Regions from separate parts of the Brevibacillus agri genome, predicted to be linked through region 2. Evidence: riboswitches for the same ligand, from Rfam matches in the RefSeq annotation. Region 2 holds a riboswitch; each other region holds the start of a gene.

Region 1 (5,818 bases), 1.5 Mb from region 2:
GATTGACGAGTGCCATCATGTACAGGCAGAGCATGATGGGGATGAGCAGCAGGAAGCGGACGGCTTTTCCGGACCGGAGCAAGAGCCAGTGGGACAACGACTGCTGTCCGATGCGGCTGTTGATGAAATAGAGCGCGTACGCCCAAACACAAAAGGGGATCATGCCAAAGATGACACTCAGCCAGGCATCGCGCCCGGCTTTGCTGAGCAGCAGGGGGATAAGGGTGACATGATTGGTGATTCCGATCGACAGCATCATCACCATGATCGCTTGGCCAATCCCGATTTTTCCGTCTGCTTTCATGAACCAACGTCCCCCCGACTTGGTGGTTTTGTTATGGTTTGTTTGCCCGGCTGGAAATATGTATCGCGTATAAAGGTTAGCCCACGATAAATAAAGTGTGGTATTCTACAATGAGGTAAAAATGGAGTAAGGAGTGCAGCCGGGATGTATAAGCTCATTAGGAAATATCTGTTCCAGATGGATACGGAAGAGATTCATGAAAGAACGGTTGATGCCCTGAAGCTGGTGGAAGATTCTGCTCCGGGAAAAAGCTTGCTGCGAATGATGTTTCAGGTGAAGGACGAGCGTCTTGCCACAAAGCTGTGGGGAATGACGTTTCCCAATCCGGTAGGGCTCGCCGCCGGTTTTGACAAAAATGCCGAAGTGTATCATGCACTGGGTGCGCTCGGGTTCGGGTTCGTGGAAGTCGGGACATTGACCCCGCAAGGACAGCCGGGCAATCCGCGGCCGCGCCTGTTTCGCCTGCCTGAGCACGAGGCGATCATCAACCGGATGGGCTTCAACAACCACGGTGCTTATTTGGCTTCGCAGCACCTGGTCGATTACGCGTATTCCGATGTTCCGATCGGGATCAACATTGGCAAAAACAAAGTCACTCCCAATGAGGAAGCGGCTTCTGACTATATCAAATGCCTGGACATGCTCTATTCGTACGGCCATTATTTCGTCATTAATATCAGCTCTCCGAATACGCCCAATCTTCGCGATTTGCAGGAAACCGAGAGCATGCGGCTGCTGGTGCGGGCGGTGCGCGAAAAAGCGGCGGAAATGGAAGCGCGCGGCATTCAGAAAAAGCCGATTCTGCTCAAAGTAGCCCCCGACATGTCCGACGAGCACATGCGCGATGTCGTGCAAGGAGCGGTGGAAGAGGGCATTTCCGGCATTATTGCCACCAATACGACCTTGTCGCGTGAAGCCGTTCAAGGGCATCACTATGCCGAGGAAGCGGGAGGACTGAGCGGAAAACCGCTGACAGAGCGTTCGACTGCCTGGGTAAAAGAAATTTACCAGGAAGTGGGCGACAAGGTGCCGATCATTGGCGTAGGGGGCATTTTCACGGGGGAAGATGCGTACGCGAAAATCCGGGCGGGCGCAAGTCTCGTGCAAGTGTACACCGGAATGATTTATCAAGGCCCGGGCATCTCCAAGCAAATCAACAAAAAGCTTTTGCAACTGTTGAAGCGCGACGGCTTTTCCCACATCAGCGAAGCGGTCGGCGTGGACGCCAGGTCGTAAGCATAAAAAAGAAGCGGATGCAACAAAGACCGATGACTCCCGGAATGGCGGGGCATCGGTTTTTTTACGCAGTTATACTCCGCTGATTATATTCTTCCGCTTTTTCCCTTGATTCTGTATAATAATGTGGGACAAGCAAGAACTATCTAACAATTGCATATCGTCGGCGATAGGTGCCTTTATGTGCAAGCCGCATAAAGGGTAACAGGGAATCGGGTGAAAGTCCCGAGCGGTCCCGCCACTGTAATCAGGGAGTTCTCTTTGAGATAGAGCCACTCATATTCATATGGGGAAGGACAAAGAGCGCGATGAGCTGAAAGCCAGGAGACCTACCTACTTGCCACACCCAGGAATACCTTCGCGGAAAGGAGCGGTGAATACGAAGCAATAGGACTGTGCCAACGGTCTGTTGTTTTTGTGCGCATACCTCGTCTGCTAGCGGATGAGGTTTTTTTGTTGGTGAAAAAAGAAAGAACAGCAAAGGAGGAGGAAATGTCTTGAATCGATCCCGTTTCGTTTCGACCTGTCTGTTGATTGCAGGCTTTGTCCTTTATTTTCTCGTAAATGAACCGCAGACGTCCCACGCGATGCACATCATGGAAGGGTATTTGCCGCTGGGCTGGGCGCTGTTTTGGTGGGTAGTATTTATTCCATTTTTTATTTTCGGCATTCGTTCCTTGAACAAAATCGTCAAGGAGCATCCGCAAATGAAGCTGCTGATCGGCGTATCCGGCGCGTTTGCCTTTGTGTTGTCTGCGCTGAAAATTCCTTCGGTGACGGGCAGCAGCTCGCACCCGACGGGAACCGGGCTTGGCGCGATCATGTTTGGCCCGTGGGTCATGTCCGTGCTCGGCAGCCTGGTGCTGCTGTTCCAGGCGCTGCTTTTGGCGCATGGAGGGCTGACGACGCTTGGAGCCAATGCGGTGTCCATGGCAGTAGTAGGGCCGATGGTAGCTTACGGCGTCTATCGCCTGATCGTGCGCGGAAACGGCGGACAGCGTTTGGCCGTATTCGCTGCTGCTGCGCTCGCAGACTTGGCTACTTATGTCGTGACCTCCGTGCAGTTGGCTTTGGCTTTCCCGGCTGAATCCGGCGGCGTTATGGCATCGTTCGCGAAATTCGCAGGAATTTTTGCCATCACCCAGGTTCCGTTGGCGATCAGCGAAGGGCTTTTGACCGTGCTCGTCTGGAACTGGCTGCAGTCTTACAATGCAAAAGAGCTGGCGCAACTTCGCCTGCTGAAACGGGAGGAATCGCTGTGAAAAAAGGGATGAACTGGCTGCTGCTCCTGGGCGTAGTCTTGCTGGCGGTTGTGCCGTTGCTGTTGGTGCAGGATTCGGAGTTCGGGGGAGCAGATGGAGCGGCTGAGGAAGCGATCAAGGAAATCGCCCCTGCTTACGAGCCGTGGTTCGAGCCGTTGCTTGAACCGCCAGGTGGCGAGACAGAGAGCTTGCTGTTCGCGGTGCAAGCGGCGCTCGGGGCGGGCGTTGTCGGCTATGCCGTGGGATTGTACAAGGGCCGGCTGGATAAGCATAAAAAATGAATTGGCAGCAGCTTGATTCGCTTTCCTATCAAAACCGGCTGCGATTTTTGCCGCCTGAGCACAAGCTCCTGTTTGCGGGCGTGCTGATTTTGCTCGTTTTGACGGGACATGAATGGTTGCAGATGGCGATTTGTCTATGGATGGGAGTATGGGTAATGGTGTATGCCCGTATTCCCGTCCGTTTCTATTTCGGATTTTTCATCTTGTCCCTGTCGTTTTTTGTCCTGGGGCTTCCGGCGCTGTTGCTGGAAGCAGTAAGAGCGGATGCAGGGGCGGTCGTCCAGGCAGTTGCGGCGTGGAAGATCGGGCCGTATCTGGTCTACGTTCCGGCAAGCGCGCTCGACAAGGTGTGGCTGCTTTTTTGGCGGACGATGGCCAGCCTCGCCTGCTTTGCTTTTGTCTTGTTTACCGTGCCGTTTGCCGAGATTTTGCAAGTGCTGCGCAAGCTGAAACTTCCGGTCATCGTGACGGATTTGCTCATGATTACGTACCGTTTTATTTTCGTGCTGCTCGGCGTCTCTCATCAACTGTGGATTGCCCAGCGCGCGCGCGGAGGCCATCGCGGGTTCCGGGCGATGCTGCGGGATGCGAGCGGACTGGCCGCGCAGTTGTTCGTCAGGTCCATGCGCAAGTACGATGCGCTGTACAAAGGGATGGCAGCGAGAGGCTTCGGGGAAAGCCTGCAGGTGCTTTCCTTGCACACTCATTCTCGCTCCGGCCGATATGAAGCAGAGTCAATCGCAGGCTGTATTTTGCTGATTTTGCTGGAGTGGTGGACAGGAGGGTAATGCTTTGACATCATGGCTGTTGGAATTTGTTGATTTGCACTACGCCTATCCAGGCGGCCGTGGCCCTGTCCTGAAAGGGTTGTCCCTGGGCATTCCGGAGGGGAAAAAATGCGCCTTGCTCGGGCGAAACGGCTGCGGCAAGTCCACCTTGTTTTTGCACGGGAACGGCATCATCCAGCCGCAGCAAGGGCAAGTGCTGTGGCGAGGAACGCCCCTCAGCTACAAACGCGCTGCCTTGCAAGAGATGACGCAAAAAGTCGGGCTGGTCTTCCAGGACCCGGAGCATCAGTTGATCGCCAGCACGGTCGCCGAGGATATTTCCTACGGGCTGTGCAACCGGAACTTGCCCGCCGACGTAATCCGCGAGAAAGTGCGGGCTGTCCTGGACGCGTTTGGCATGACAGAGCTGGCGGACGTTCCGATTCACCACCTCAGCCTGGGACAAAAGCGGCGTCTCGCCCTTGCCGGGGTCATGGTGCTTGCGCCGGAGCTGCTGCTGTTGGATGAGCCTACGGCCTACCTCGACCGTTACCAGACCAAAAATTTGCTGCGCGAGCTGGATGCCATTCACCAAAACGGCACGACCGTGCTGATGGCGACCCACGATATGGACATCGCTTTCGAATGGGCGGAGTGGATTTGCGTCATGGATGAAGGCCGGCTGATTTTTGCCGGAGAGCCCCAGGAGGCGCTGGCGCGAAGAGAAATGCTGGAAAGCCTGCATTTGGGCATGCCGCTGATCGCCGAGCTGTGGGATGCGTTGCCGCCTGAATGGAGGCGGGAGGCGGGCGAACGGATTCCGTGTTCGCTGGAGGAATTAAAAACACGGCTGGCCGGACAGGTGATGGTCCGGTAGATAAGGTACAGGCAAGCGGTCGTCTCGGCGGCCGCTTTTTTGCGTGCCAAACGTTGCGCGGTTTTGGGCAAAAGGAAAGGAGGCCGGCTGCTGTGCCTGTGGTCGGTCTGACGTTTTGGATGACCGCTTTTGCTTGGCGCTGTCTCATTCGCTTCAATGGGGCTTTTCCTGCCTGCCGGATAACGGGGATTGCGCTGATTGGTGGCGAACGCCGTGTATGGGTGGTTTCCGAGCGCCGTGCATGGCCGCTGTTTTTTTGGGGCATCTTAACCTCAAAATTCCTCTGGAGGTATCGCGATGGAACACGATTCCTTGAGCTCAGGGCTTGCTGGCGTGGAGCAAAAAGAATTCCCCGGCAAAGTCAAAGACCAGCTCATGTTCAATGTCCTGGAAAAAGAAATGACCAACGAAGAACAGGAAAAAAAGGCGAAAGACGAGTATTTGACAGGAAAGTCGTAGCCCGCGCCAAAAGCCCTTCTCGGCCTGGTCATAGCCCCGTCAAGTAGACACTAAAAAAAGACGCTATCTTAAGCGGCGATCGATTCCCGGTATTGGACTGGGGAGAGGTCGCCGAGTTTTTTCTGGAACCGTTCTGTATTGTAGAATTCGATGTATTCAGCGATCAGTTTGCGAGCGTGAGCTATATCTCTTGGTTTCTCCAGATACAACTTTTCCGTCTTCAGGTGTGAAAAAAACGATTCAACACAAGCGTTGTCGAAGCAGTTCCCCCGTCTGGAATGGCTTCCGGTTAGCCCTTGTTCTTGCAACAGATTTGCGTATGTCTTGGTAGTGTACTGGAATCCTTGGTCGGAGTGCAGGATCGCATCTCCATTACCCAGTTGCTTCACCGTAGACAGCACAAGATCAAGATCGTTTCTCTCCGACACTTCCCAAGCAACCGTTTCGTTATTATACAGATCCAGGACCACGGACAGATAAATGAAGTCATCGACGACTCGAATATAGGTAATATCGGTTACATATTTCTTTCTAGCCTCGTCCGCAGCGAACTGGCGATTAAGGACATTGTTGAACACGATGGAGGGCTTGCGGCCGGCAAATGGACGCTTTTTGCGGATCACTGAGCGGAT
Region 2 (5,818 bases):
GATCGACAAAGAGAATTGAATAACGGGGGAAGCGCTTGGTGGATGCTACGAAAAAGTCAAAAGTGATTATTGTTTCGTTTTTGGCGGGAGCGCTTTTGCTGGGAATACTCGCTTACGTGGGGATGTCGGCCACGAGCAACGAGCACATGACCGTGATCGAGAGCGTCATCAAGGAAAAGGGTGGCGTGATTGAAGCGGGTGGTGTGACAGTGGTTCCTCCCGAGGAGAGTCCCTTCCCGAAAAGCGGAAAGGGCAACACCATCTATCGCATCGTGTACACGAAAGATGGGCAAAGCCTGACAGCCTGGTATCGCTCCGATAACCATTCCTCGATTATCAAGGAACCGGAAGAGTGGATTCTTCCGCATTAAGGATTAACCTGACTGGGAGAGTGAGGGGATTACATGACCCAATATGCTGGACTTCGTGAATTGGCCCAATTGATTCGCAGACTGGAGCCGCAGCTCGCAGGGGCGTCCCTGAGCATTTTGGCCCATGAAAATAAAGAAGAGATCGCTTCGCTTCTGGTGGATGGACTTGGCAGCGGCGTTTCGGTTCAAAACAGCTCCGGCGAGTACGCCAACCATCTGGCGAATTTGCGCGTGGGAGCGAACAAATACACGTTTGCCCAGGACTGGCGCGAAGTGTACATCAGCGAGATCAACTACTGCGCCTGTCGGATCCCTCCGGGCGCTCACGGTCTGTTGGTGCACCATACCGACTATCCGGGCGTCATTTACGACGTGTCCCGCAAGCTGGCTGACCACGAGATCAATATTTCCAAGATGAATGTGTCGCGTGAGCAAAAGGGGAAAAACGCCCTGTTGATTTGCGTCACCGACGAAGAGATTACGCCAACTGTCGTAGCTGCCATCGAGGAGCTGCCGCAGATCAACAAGGTGTTGTCTCTGCAATAGGCGAAAAGAGCAGTAGTGCATGCATGGCCGCTCATCGTTTTCGTATGGGCGGTTTTTTGCGTGTGCCGACTGCCTTGTTTGCTTGCTTGTGTGCATGGAGCGAGGCAAAGAAAAAACTGCCCTGACTAGCGGGCAGTTGGCTTGGAAGCAAAGCGAATGGCGTGACTGATGAGGACGTGCAGGACAGACGTGTGGTTTTCGTCCGGAAATTGGCGGAACGACGCTTCGATCTGCCCGTTGCCCATGGCGGACAACCGTTCAGCCATCGCCTGCGCCTTGACGTTGACGTGGAAGCGGCCGTCGTTTTCCAGCTCCCCGATGGCGAGCAGCGCTCTGACCCGCAAGTCGTCTGTGAGCAGGGACGGCAGGCGGCGCTCCTCTTCCAGCAGGACGCTTTCGTTCCAGTGGATCGACGGGCTGCCGGCGATGTAGCATTGGTACGCGTGTGGCCGGGTCAGCAAGGCATGCAGCACGAGCAAGCCGCCGAGCGAATGTCCGAAAATCGTTTGCCGCGTGCGGTCGACGGGCAAGTCCTTTTCGATCGCGGGCTTCACCGTGTCTTCGATGAAGCTGAGGAAGCCTTCTGCCCCGCCCATTTCCGGCCATTCGCCGCCGCGCGGATGAGCGGGCAGCTCGGATGCGGGAACGACATGGGTGAAGTCGTAGTAGCGCGATGGGTGGAACGGCGCTTCTGTCGGGTAGCCGATGCCGACGACGATGGCCGGATCGACGCCCGTTCTTTCCGGAACCCGGCATTGCAGGCGAATCGCTTCGGTCATGGTGCCAAACACCGAGTTGGCATCCAGCAAGTAAATGACCGGGAAGCCGGACGGCGGCAAAGCCACGTCGGGGATGCTGACGAAGATGTGGAACGTGCGGTCGTTGTATGTCATTTTTCTCGTTTGCGAACGCGGAATGGCTACTGCTTCATAAACCGTGCTTTCCATCAGGGGTCACTCTCCAATCGGCCGGTGGCGTTACCTTTTTTGTGCATGAAACCTATTATATGGACGCAAACCAGAGATTGGCAATAGAGAAATGAGAGAGATTATCAGTCGCCAAAATAGAGCATGCCGAGCTTGACTCCTACGATATATTGAGGTAAAGTAAGTTTTACCAACTACATATTGATGCGGACAGGTGTTTGCCACGCTATATTTGGTAGACTTAATAGGGAAGTCGGTGAAATTCCGACGCGGTCCCGCCACTGTGATGAGAGAGTTCCATTTGGTTTTTGCGCCACTGATTCAGCCGATCGGGAAGGCACGAATGGAGCGATGACCCCGAGCCAGGAGACCTGCCTGACCGTCAGCACTGTGTAACCTACGGGAGATAGGGAAGTGTTCGAGCGCTCCATTCGTTTTTCGGCGGATGGATACGATGGGGATCATCATGCGCATTCGACATTTTGGCGTCGGATGCGCTTTTACTTTGGCTAAAAAAGTATAGAACAGCAGTAAAGGATGAGGGACATGTTAATCGCTTTTGATTCGAAAACAGGAAACGTGAGACGATTCGTCAGCAAGCTCGATCTGCCGCACGTGGAGATTGATCCGGAGATGGTGATCGACGAGCCGTTCATTCTGGTCACGTACACGACAGGCTTTGGCCAGGTGCCGGAGAAGGTGGACCGTTTTCTGAAGCGGAATCATGTCTATTTGCGCGGCGTGTCAGCCAGCGGCAACCGCAACTGGGGAGCCAGCTTTGCCAAAAGCGCAGACACGATCGCCAGCCAATATGGCGTTCCGGTCATTTCCAAATTCGAACTGTCCGGTACCGGCCGTGACGTGGAACAATTTACGAGTGGGGTGGCAGCAATTGCGACACATTGAATTGAACAACCAACTGATGCAGCGAGGAAGCGACGGATTTTACCAACTGGAAAAGGACAGAGAGGCAGTCGCGGTCTTCATGGAAGAAGTACAGGCGAAGACGATGACCTTCAACAGCGTGAAAGAGCGCATGGACTATTTGATCGAAAATGACTTTTATGAAAATGTGTATGAAAGCTACACGGTTGAACAGGTCGATGAAGTGTTCCGCCTGGCGCATGACGCTGGTTTTCAATTCGCTTCGTACATGGCTATCTCCAAGTTTTACAAAGACTACGCCCTGAAAACAGACGACAAATCGATGTATCTGGAGCAGTACCCGGATCGGGTGGCGATTGTGGCGCTCTCGCTCGGGCGCGGAGACTTCGAACTGGCGAAGCGGCTGACCGTGTCGATGATGGACCAGCGACTCCAGCCGGCGACGCCGACGTTCCTCAATGCGGGGAAAAGCCGCCGCGGCGAAATGGTCTCCTGCTTCCTGCTGGAAATGGACGACTCCTTGAACTCGATCAACTACGTTCTCGGCACTTGCATGCAGCTTTCGAAAATCGGCGGCGGCGTGGCCGTCAACCTGTCCAAGCTGCGCGGGCGCGGAGAGCCGATCAAAGGCGTCGAGGGCGCAGCCAAGGGCGTCATGCCTGTACTCAAGCTGCTGGAGGACGCGTTTTCCTACGCCGATCAGATGGGGCAGCGCAAAGGCTCCGGGGCAGCCTACTACAACATCTTCGGCTGGGATATCAACGAGTTTCTCGATTGCAAAAAGATCAATGCCGATGAAAAGTCGCGGATCAAGACGCTGTCGATCGGCCTGATCGTGCCGAATGTGTTTTACAAGCTGGCAGAGGAAAACAAGCCGTTGACAGTGTTCGCTCCTTACTCCGTCTACAAGGAGTACGGCGCCCATCTGGATGATCTGGATCTCGACGAGATGTACGACGAGCTGGTGGCAAACGAGCGCGTCAAGAAAAAGGTAGTCATGAGCGCCCGCGAAATGCTCACCAAGATCGCGATGATCCAGATGGAGTCGGGCTACCCGTACATCATGAACAAGACGAACGCGAACAAAAATCACGCGCTGAAGGACATCGGCTCCGTGAAAATGTCCAACCTGTGCACGGAAATTTTCCAGCTCCAGGAGACGTCCACGATTACCAACTACGGCGAGCCGGACATCATCCGCCGCGACATTAGCTGCAATCTCGCTTCCTTGAACATCGTCAACGTGATGGAGCACAAAAAAGTGCGCGAATCCGTGCGCGAGGGCATCGAGGCGATCACCGCCGTGAGCGATGTGACCCGCGTGGAAAATGCGCCAGGCGTGCAAAAGGCCAACCGCGAGCTGCATTCCGTCGGGCTGGGTGCGATGAACCTGAACGGCTACCTGGCGAAAAACAAGATCGCCTACGAGAGCGAGGAAGCAAAAGACTTCGCCCGCACGTTCTTCATGATGATGAACTTCTACTCGCTGGAAATGAGCATGGAGATCGCCATGGCCAAAGGGGAAACCTTCATGGGCTTCGAGCAGTCGGAGTACGCCAAAGGCACGTATTTTGACAAATACCTCGCAAACGACTACCGTCCGCGCACGGAAAAAGGCAAGCAACTGTTCGCAGGCATGCACATTCCGACGCCGGAGGATTGGGCCGCGCTCAAGCAAAAGGTGCAGAAGAACGGACTGTATCACGCGTACCGTCTGGCGATTGCGCCGACGCAGAGCATTTCCTACATTCAGAATGCGACGTCGAGCGTGATGCCGGTTGTCGAGCACATCGAAACGAGAACGTACGCGAACTCGACGACCTACTACCCGATGCCGTATTTGTCGCAGGAAAACTATTTTTACTACAAATCTGCCTATGTGATCGACCAGTTCAAAGTGATCGATCTGATCGCCGAAATCCAGGAGCATGTGGACCAAGGCATTTCCACCGTGCTGCACGTCAACAGCAACATCTCGACCAGAGAGCTGGCGCGCTACTATATTTACGCCGCGAAAAAAGGCTTGAAGTCGCTCTACTACACGCGCACCAAGCATTTGACGGTAGAAGAGTGCATTAGCTGCGCCGTTTAAGCCGTTTACTGTGAGGAACCATCCGGCATGGAACAAAGTTTTTTCAGAGAAGAGGAACGCCCTAATGAAAGCTGTCAATTGGAACAGGCCAGACGACGATTTTACGATGACGTTTTGGAACCAGAACATCATGCAGTTCTGGACCGATGACGAGATTCCGCTCTCGGATGACAAAATGTCCTGGATGGAGCTCAGCGCTTCGGAACGGGACACGTACAAAAAAGTGCTCGGCGGACTGACTTTGCTCGACACCGTGCAAGGCGGCGTCGGGATGCCGAAAATCATGGAGCATGTGGACGGGCTGCAGCGCAAAGCCGTCCTGGCTTTCATGGGCATGATGGAGCAAATCCACGCCAAATCGTACAGCAGCATTTTCACGACGCTCGCGGCCACGGAGGAAATTGACGAAATTTTTGCCTGGGTGGAGCAGAGTCCGCATCTGCAAAAGAAAGCGGCGCTGATCGCAAAGCGCTACCAGGAGATCGAGACGCCAAAAGATTTGTACATGGCGATGGTCGCCTCCGTCTTTTTGGAAAGCTACCTGTTTTACAGCGGCTTTTTCTACCCGCTCTTTTTGGCCGGGCAGGGCAAGATGACGAGCAGCGGCGAAATCATCGACCTGATCGTCCGGGACGAGAGCATTCACGGCCTGTACGTCGGCGTGCTCGCGCAGGAAGTGTACCAGCGGCTCAGCGTCGTGGAGCAGGCGACGGTCAAAGAGGAGCTGTACGCGCTATTGCACGAGCTGCACCAAAACGAAGAGGAGTACACTGTCTCCTTGTACACAGAGATTGGCCTGGCGGACGAGGTGTTGGCCTACGTGCGATACAACGCGAACAAAGCGTTGATGAATCTGGGGCTGGAGCCGTTTTTCCCCGAGGAGGAAGTCAACCCGATCGTCTTGAACGGGATTCGCACGCACACGAAGCAGCATGATTTCTTCTCGAAAAAAGGCAATGGCTACGTCCGCACGCTCAACGTCGAGCCGCTGACGGATG
Region 3 (5,818 bases), 620 kb from region 2:
CGGTCGCTTTGCAGCATGTCTGTTGGCGTGCCTACGCCGATCTGCTCGCCTTTGTGCAGCATCAGGATGCGATCGCAATAGAGCGAAGCGAGATTCAGGTCGTGGAGCACCGCGACCACGGTCACCTGCGTCGTCTTTTGCCACTTGCGCACAATGTCCATCAGTTGAATCTGGTAGCCGATATCGAGATAAGTCGTCGGTTCGTCCAGAAGCAGCACCTGCGGCTTTTGCACGAGCGCCTTGCCCAAGGCGACGCGCTGCTTTTCCCCTCCGCTCAGTTGATCCAGCGTGCGATCGGCAAGCGGTGTCAGGCCCAAAAGCTGCATGATCTCGTCGATGAGCGGCCCGACGTCTGTCTGTTCCTCGCCCAGCCAGTTTTGGTACGGGTAGCGCCCCATTTCCAGCACCTCGCGAACGCGAAAGCCGACCGGAGGCAGCCCCTCCTGTTCGAGTACGGCGAGAACCCGCGCCAGCTCCTTGCGCGTATAGCGGCCAACCGGTTTGCCCGCGAGCGTGATTTCTCCCGCATCAGCGGCAATCACACCGGAGAGCATTTTCAAAAGCGTTGATTTTCCGCTCCCATTCGGGCCGATGATGCCAAAAAACTCGCCCTGCTGGACTGTAAACCCGATCTCGCGCAGGACGGACACATCCTGGTAAGACTTTTGCAGCCCGCGCACTTCGATCATGACGCGACTACCTCCTTCCGATCCGTTTGTTTTGCTTCAGCAAATAGGCGAAAAACGGCGCTCCCAAAAACGCAGTCACGACCCCGAGCGGGATTTCTGTCGGCACGAGCAGCATTCGCGCCAGCGTATCCGCCCACAGCACGTACACACCGCCGCAGATGGTCGCCATCGGCAGCAAAATGCGGTAGTCAGGCCCGACCATCATCCGCACCAGATGCGGCACGACCAGCCCGACAAACCCGATGACGCCCGCAATCGAAACCGCCGCTGCAGTCAGGAGCGTAGAGACGAGCAAAATGATGAGCTTCGTCTTGTCGACGTTGACTCCGAGATGCGCCGCCTGCCGCTCCCCGAGCGCAAACAGGTTCAACGAGCGGGCATAGCCAAGCAGCACGAGCACGCCGATCAGCAAATACGGGACCAGGACGTACGTGAAGGCCCAGCCGCGAAACGACAGGCTTCCCATCAGCCAGAAAACGATCTCGTTCACCGTCTGATCCGACAGCGACACCATGAAGGACACGAGCGAGCCGAGAAACGCCTGAATGACGACGCCAGACAAAATAAGCGTCTCCGTCTGCAGCTTGCCTTGCGTCTTGGCGAGGGCAAGCACAATCCACAAGCTGACAAGCCCCGTCAAAAAGGCGACGACAGGCGTGCTCCACTCTCCAAGAACAGCAAACTGCAAGCCGAACAGGATCAGAAAAGCCGCCCCGACGGCCGAACCGGACGCTACGCCCATCGTGAACGGGTCCGCAAGCGGGTTGCGCAGCACGCCTTGAAAGCCCGCGCCCGCAAGCGACAGGCAAGCTCCGATCAAAATGGCCAGTACGACGCGCGGAAAACGCACCTTCATCACGATCTGCTCGGACGACTCCGGCCATGTCGCCGGAATCCACTCCGACATGCCGGGAAGCTGGTGCAAGAGGATGAGCCATACTTGCGAAAGAGAGAGCGACGCCGCCCCCATCGAAATGCTGACCACCACGGATACGAGCAGCACAAGGCTGCTCGCTCCTCCCCATATAAGCCATTGCTTTTTCATTTTTATTTCACCAGGTCAGGATAAATCGCTTTAGCTACCTCGATCAAACCTTGTGTAATGCGCGGGCCTGGGCGCGCCAGCAGGTTTTGGTCCATTCCGAACACTTGCTTCTCGCGGATCGCCTTCATCGTATCCCAGCCGTTGCGGTTTGCGATGATCTCTTCCAGCTTCGTGCCCGTCTTGTCATCCGTAATGCCTTTGGCGTACAAAATGACGTCGGGATCGCTTTTCAAAATCTTTTCCTCGCTGATTGGGTTCCAGCCCTCTGTGTCGGCCGCAATGTTCGTCCCGCCTGCCAGCGTCACCAGCTCGTCGAGGAACTCCCCTTTGCCCACGGTCCAGCCTGGCGCAAACTCCAGGTACACTTTTTTCTTGTTTTCCGGCTTCACCGCTTTGACGGCTTCCTGTACGCGGGCGATATCCTGCTTCATCGCGGCGACGACTTTTTCCGCCTGCTCCTGTCGGTTGGTGATAACCCCCATCGTCAAAATGTTGTTCAGGATGTCATCCACTTTTTTCGGATGCGTGACGTACACTGGCATGCCGAGCGATTTCAGCTTGTCGGCAACCGGCTTTTCCATCGAAATTCCGCCGATGACCAGATCGGGCGACTGGGCGAGAATCGCTTCTTCGCTCGGCTTGACGACTCCGCCCACTTTTGGCTTCGTGCTCGCTTCTGCCGGATAGTCGTCGAAGTCGGAGACACCGACAATCCGCTCGTTCAAGCCGAGCGCGAACAAGATTTCCGTCTCTGCCGGGGAAGTCGAGACGATTCGTTGCGGCTCTTTTGCCACGGTCACTTCTTTTCCGGTCGCGTCTGTGACGGTAAGCGGGTAGACGGTCTGCTTGGCAGCCGCGTCCTGTGGTGCTGTCTGCGGTGCTTCTGCCTGCGGAGCAGGTGCCGTCTGGGTGTTGCCGCCGCAGCCGACGAGACTTGCAGCAAGCACCAGCGGGATGAGCAGTTTCCATGCGCGTTTCATATGTATGACTTCCTTTCTGTGCGACTGGTTGATTCTTAGCAAACAAAAACCCTTCGCTTCCAACCGGAACCAAAGGGTCGACATGTCAGGCTCATCCATGCTCACGCAAAAAAACGTCCTGAACGGGCCGAACCTTTCCGCGAAGGCGCAGGCACATCAGGCAAACAGGCAGGTCTCCTGGCTTGGCAGCTATTGCGACAGCCGCTTTACAGTGGCGGGACCGCGCCGGACTTGCACCGGCTTCCCTTTTCACCTCGTCCTTTGGCAAGGACCAAGGCACCTGTTTGCGCGTATTCAATTGCAATGGCCTACAACTGCTAAGACTCATCCATCATGATAGCATTCCTTTGCCAAAAAAAGAATGCTTTTTCGCTGCTGCCACGGCTACGTAAGCCCATGCTGCCCGTCTCGTACCCGCTGTCTGGCGTCTCCCGCTATTTCCTGCGCTTTTGCAAATAGTCGACAATTCCCATCGCACATACTTGCAAATCGAGCCGCAGCACGTCCAGCACCTCATGCCCGTCGCCGATCCCGAACGATTGCAGATGCGCCAGTACACGCCCGAACAGCCGCTCCGCCAGTTCGCCATCGCCGAGTCCAGCGGCTACGACCGCCTCCCCTTCCGCCACAAAGACAGGAAGCCACTCGCGCACCTGCCGATAGACGTCGGCAACATCGTCAGTCATGCCGAAATGCCCGAAATAGATTCGCGCAAGACCGCGCTGTTCAAAGCGTTCCACGGAGCGCAGCATCGCCTGCGGGTCAAACTGGTTCGGCGAGGTGGACGGCAGGACGAAGTGAATCCCGTCCCGTTGAAGCTGCGGATAGAAGACACCCGCTGTATCTCCCGTGAACATGCCGCGGCTGACCGGGTCGTAAATGCTGAAATGATGGTTGGCATGTCCCGGCGTGTCCCAAAATTCCAGGACACAGTTGGCGCCAATTTGCAGCGTCTCCTGGTCGGCGCGCACGATGATCCGCTCTTCGGGAACGGCGACAATCGGATCGAACAGGCGGTCAAAATCGTCGTGATACACCGCTCTGGCGCCCGCGATCAACCGACTCGGGTCCACCAGATGGCGCGCTCCTTTTGGATGCACCACGATTTTTGCCTGCGGGCACTCGCGCAAAAAAAGTCCCGCTCCCCCCGCGTGATCGAGGTGAATGTGCGTCACGATGATGTACTTCACTTGCTCCGGGGAAAATCCGAGCCTGCGCAGCCCTTCCCGTATGTACGGGACAGAAGGACTCGGCCCTGTCTCGACCAGGGTCAACTCGTCCTCGGCGATGACGTACGTTCCCGTCCGCTGCGCCCAGCCCATATCAAACCCGTCGATCAGATGGATGCGATGCCCCAGGAAAATCGGTTCTGTAGCTTTCATGTATACCCTCCCACTATAAAGTAATGTTTTCTCCTGTTTTCTCGCTCATTCTCTGTTTTTTAACTTTGACATCTTAAAGCTCTTGTCGGAAGATTGAAGGAGATACAAATATTTCTGTAAGGGCTGTGGCGGGAATAGAGCCTGCAATCACCAGTTTCCAGACTGTGGATAAAAAGGTATGATCGCACAGTGGATCTCCACATCCGCCCTCGGGGTTTACCCTCCCATGTCACGCTGGGTCTATGCCCTTACATTCCTTCGTTCTACCTCTCAAGGGGTGGAGGCCGATTCTAGCTCCTCGACTGGGTCGTTGCCCTTATGGATTATAATTCTTCGGCTTCTCCGGTGCTTCCGTTGTCATGGTTGTACACATGTGAATAAGCGAGATGACAGGTTTGTTGATAAGCTTTATGCAGCACTTTGTTGTAGCTGGGCTTGTCGAATCGGCCCCAATACTTCGTTTGCGTTATACTCTTTCTGCTTTGTCCCCAGTGCATAGAGGACGCGAACCAGTTTTCCACATAAGGCGATAATCGATTGCTTCTTCTTGAGCGGATTTTGACTACGCGTTGTATAATACTCGTGGAGCGCTTTAAACTCTTTGTTTTTGGCTACCATCGGCAGCATGCAGCGGAACAAGATGCCTCTTAGGCGAGAGCGCCCCCGCTTGCTGATTCCGGTCTTTCCCTTACGTTTTCCAGAGCTGTTCTCCGTCAGATTCAGCCCAGCCAGACGGATGATCTGCTGTCCATGGTCGTAGTTGTTCAGATCGCCAACCTCCGCCAAGAAGCCGGCGACGGTCAGAATGCCAATCCCTGGGATGCTCAGCATTTGCTTCGTTCCGGGGATCTTCTCCAGAATCTGCAGGACTTCCGTCATAATGCTTTCTTCTTGCTTGCAGTACAGATCGTACTGCTGCAGCAAGGCGGCAAGCTCGATTCGGGCAGCTGTCAGCCCCTCGGTAAGCCCGATAGAGACCGTAGCGGCAGCATAGAGCTGCTCCGCTCTCTTGATGCCCACCCCACGCTTGATTTCCGTCTTCCAATGTGTGAGAACGCCTCTGGCGCCTATCGAGACAATCTCCTCTGGAGTGGGAAACTGGCGCATGGTCATCAGTGATGCCTTGCCTTCCCAGTCCTTAAACACTTGTGGATACTCCGGAAAGTAGCGGTCAAACCAGTTTGTAATCCGAGCTTTCACTTGATTCAAGCTCACCATGACCTTCTCCCGAAAATTCATCAGAATGCGTAGCTCTGCATATTCCTTGGTCGGCAAATTGGGCTCTGAATATTTCCCGCTCCGAATCAGGTCGGCAATGACCTTCGCATCCTTGTAGTCGCTCTTGGTCTGCGAGTTGTCCTCAAGTTCTTTGCTCTTGTTCACATGGTGCGGATTCACGACGACGCCCCTGATGTCTTGCTCCTTCAAAAATGCCGCTAACGGGAACCAGTAGTGTCCGGTAGGCTCGATGCCAAATACGATGTCGGTTTTCTCATGTATCCGGCCAAGCTCCTTCATCCACGCAGCCAGTTTCGTTAGCCCCTCCTGATCGTTGTGGAACACACATTCTTTCCCAAGCTCAATGCCTCGGAAATCCACGGCTCGAGCTACATGAATCTTTTTGGCGATGTCCGCGCCAACAACCAGTGTTTTTTCGGTAATTCGTGTAATCCGTTGATTCTGTTTCTGTTTCAGCTTATACTTCATGTAGAGCGTCCTCCT

Evidence for each region. Region 2 has a riboswitch for cobalamin ahead of nrdI (class Ib ribonucleoside-diphosphate reductase assembly flavoprotein NrdI). Riboswitches for the same ligand answer to the same signal wherever they lie in the genome.
Region 1: linked by a shared signal. The riboswitch ahead of BA6348_RS06850 (energy-coupling factor ABC transporter permease) and the one ahead of nrdI (class Ib ribonucleoside-diphosphate reductase assembly flavoprotein NrdI) in region 2 are both predicted to bind cobalamin.
Region 3: linked by a shared signal. The riboswitch ahead of BA6348_RS11390 (ABC transporter substrate-binding protein) and the one ahead of nrdI (class Ib ribonucleoside-diphosphate reductase assembly flavoprotein NrdI) in region 2 are both predicted to bind cobalamin.

What each region holds. Positions count from the first base shown of each region.
Region 1 is NZ_CP026363.1:1,373,057-1,378,874, forward strand. It holds gene BA6348_RS06840 (GerAB/ArcD/ProY family transporter) at 1-304, opposite strand, end outside; gene BA6348_RS06845 (quinone-dependent dihydroorotate dehydrogenase) at 449-1,540, shown strand; cobalamin riboswitch at 1,695-1,891, shown strand; gene BA6348_RS06850 (energy-coupling factor ABC transporter permease) at 2,038-2,802, shown strand; gene BA6348_RS06855 (energy-coupling factor ABC transporter substrate-binding protein) at 2,799-3,083, shown strand; gene cbiQ (cobalt ECF transporter T component CbiQ) at 3,080-3,871, shown strand; gene BA6348_RS06865 (energy-coupling factor ABC transporter ATP-binding protein) at 3,876-4,727, shown strand; gene BA6348_RS26530 (hypothetical protein) at 5,025-5,186, shown strand; one part of gene BA6348_RS06870 (IS3 family transposase) at 5,255-5,818, opposite strand, start outside.
Region 2 is NZ_CP026363.1:2,895,695-2,901,512, forward strand. It holds gene mnmA (tRNA 2-thiouridine(34) synthase MnmA) at 1-19, shown strand, start outside; gene BA6348_RS14575 (hypothetical protein) at 39-371, shown strand; gene BA6348_RS14580 (ACT domain-containing protein) at 405-917, shown strand; gene BA6348_RS14585 (alpha/beta hydrolase) at 1,043-1,864, opposite strand; cobalamin riboswitch at 2,039-2,236, shown strand; gene nrdI (class Ib ribonucleoside-diphosphate reductase assembly flavoprotein NrdI) at 2,390-2,749, shown strand; gene nrdE (class 1b ribonucleoside-diphosphate reductase subunit alpha) at 2,736-4,820, shown strand; gene nrdF (class 1b ribonucleoside-diphosphate reductase subunit beta) at 4,885-5,818, shown strand, end outside.
Region 3 is NZ_CP026363.1:2,271,596-2,277,413, reverse strand. It holds gene BA6348_RS11400 (ABC transporter ATP-binding protein) at 1-689, opposite strand, end outside; gene BA6348_RS11395 (FecCD family ABC transporter permease) at 697-1,734, opposite strand; gene BA6348_RS11390 (ABC transporter substrate-binding protein) at 1,737-2,714, opposite strand; cobalamin riboswitch at 2,865-3,013, opposite strand; gene BA6348_RS11385 (MBL fold metallo-hydrolase) at 3,149-4,096, opposite strand; gene BA6348_RS11375 (IS110 family RNA-guided transposase) at 4,505-5,791, opposite strand.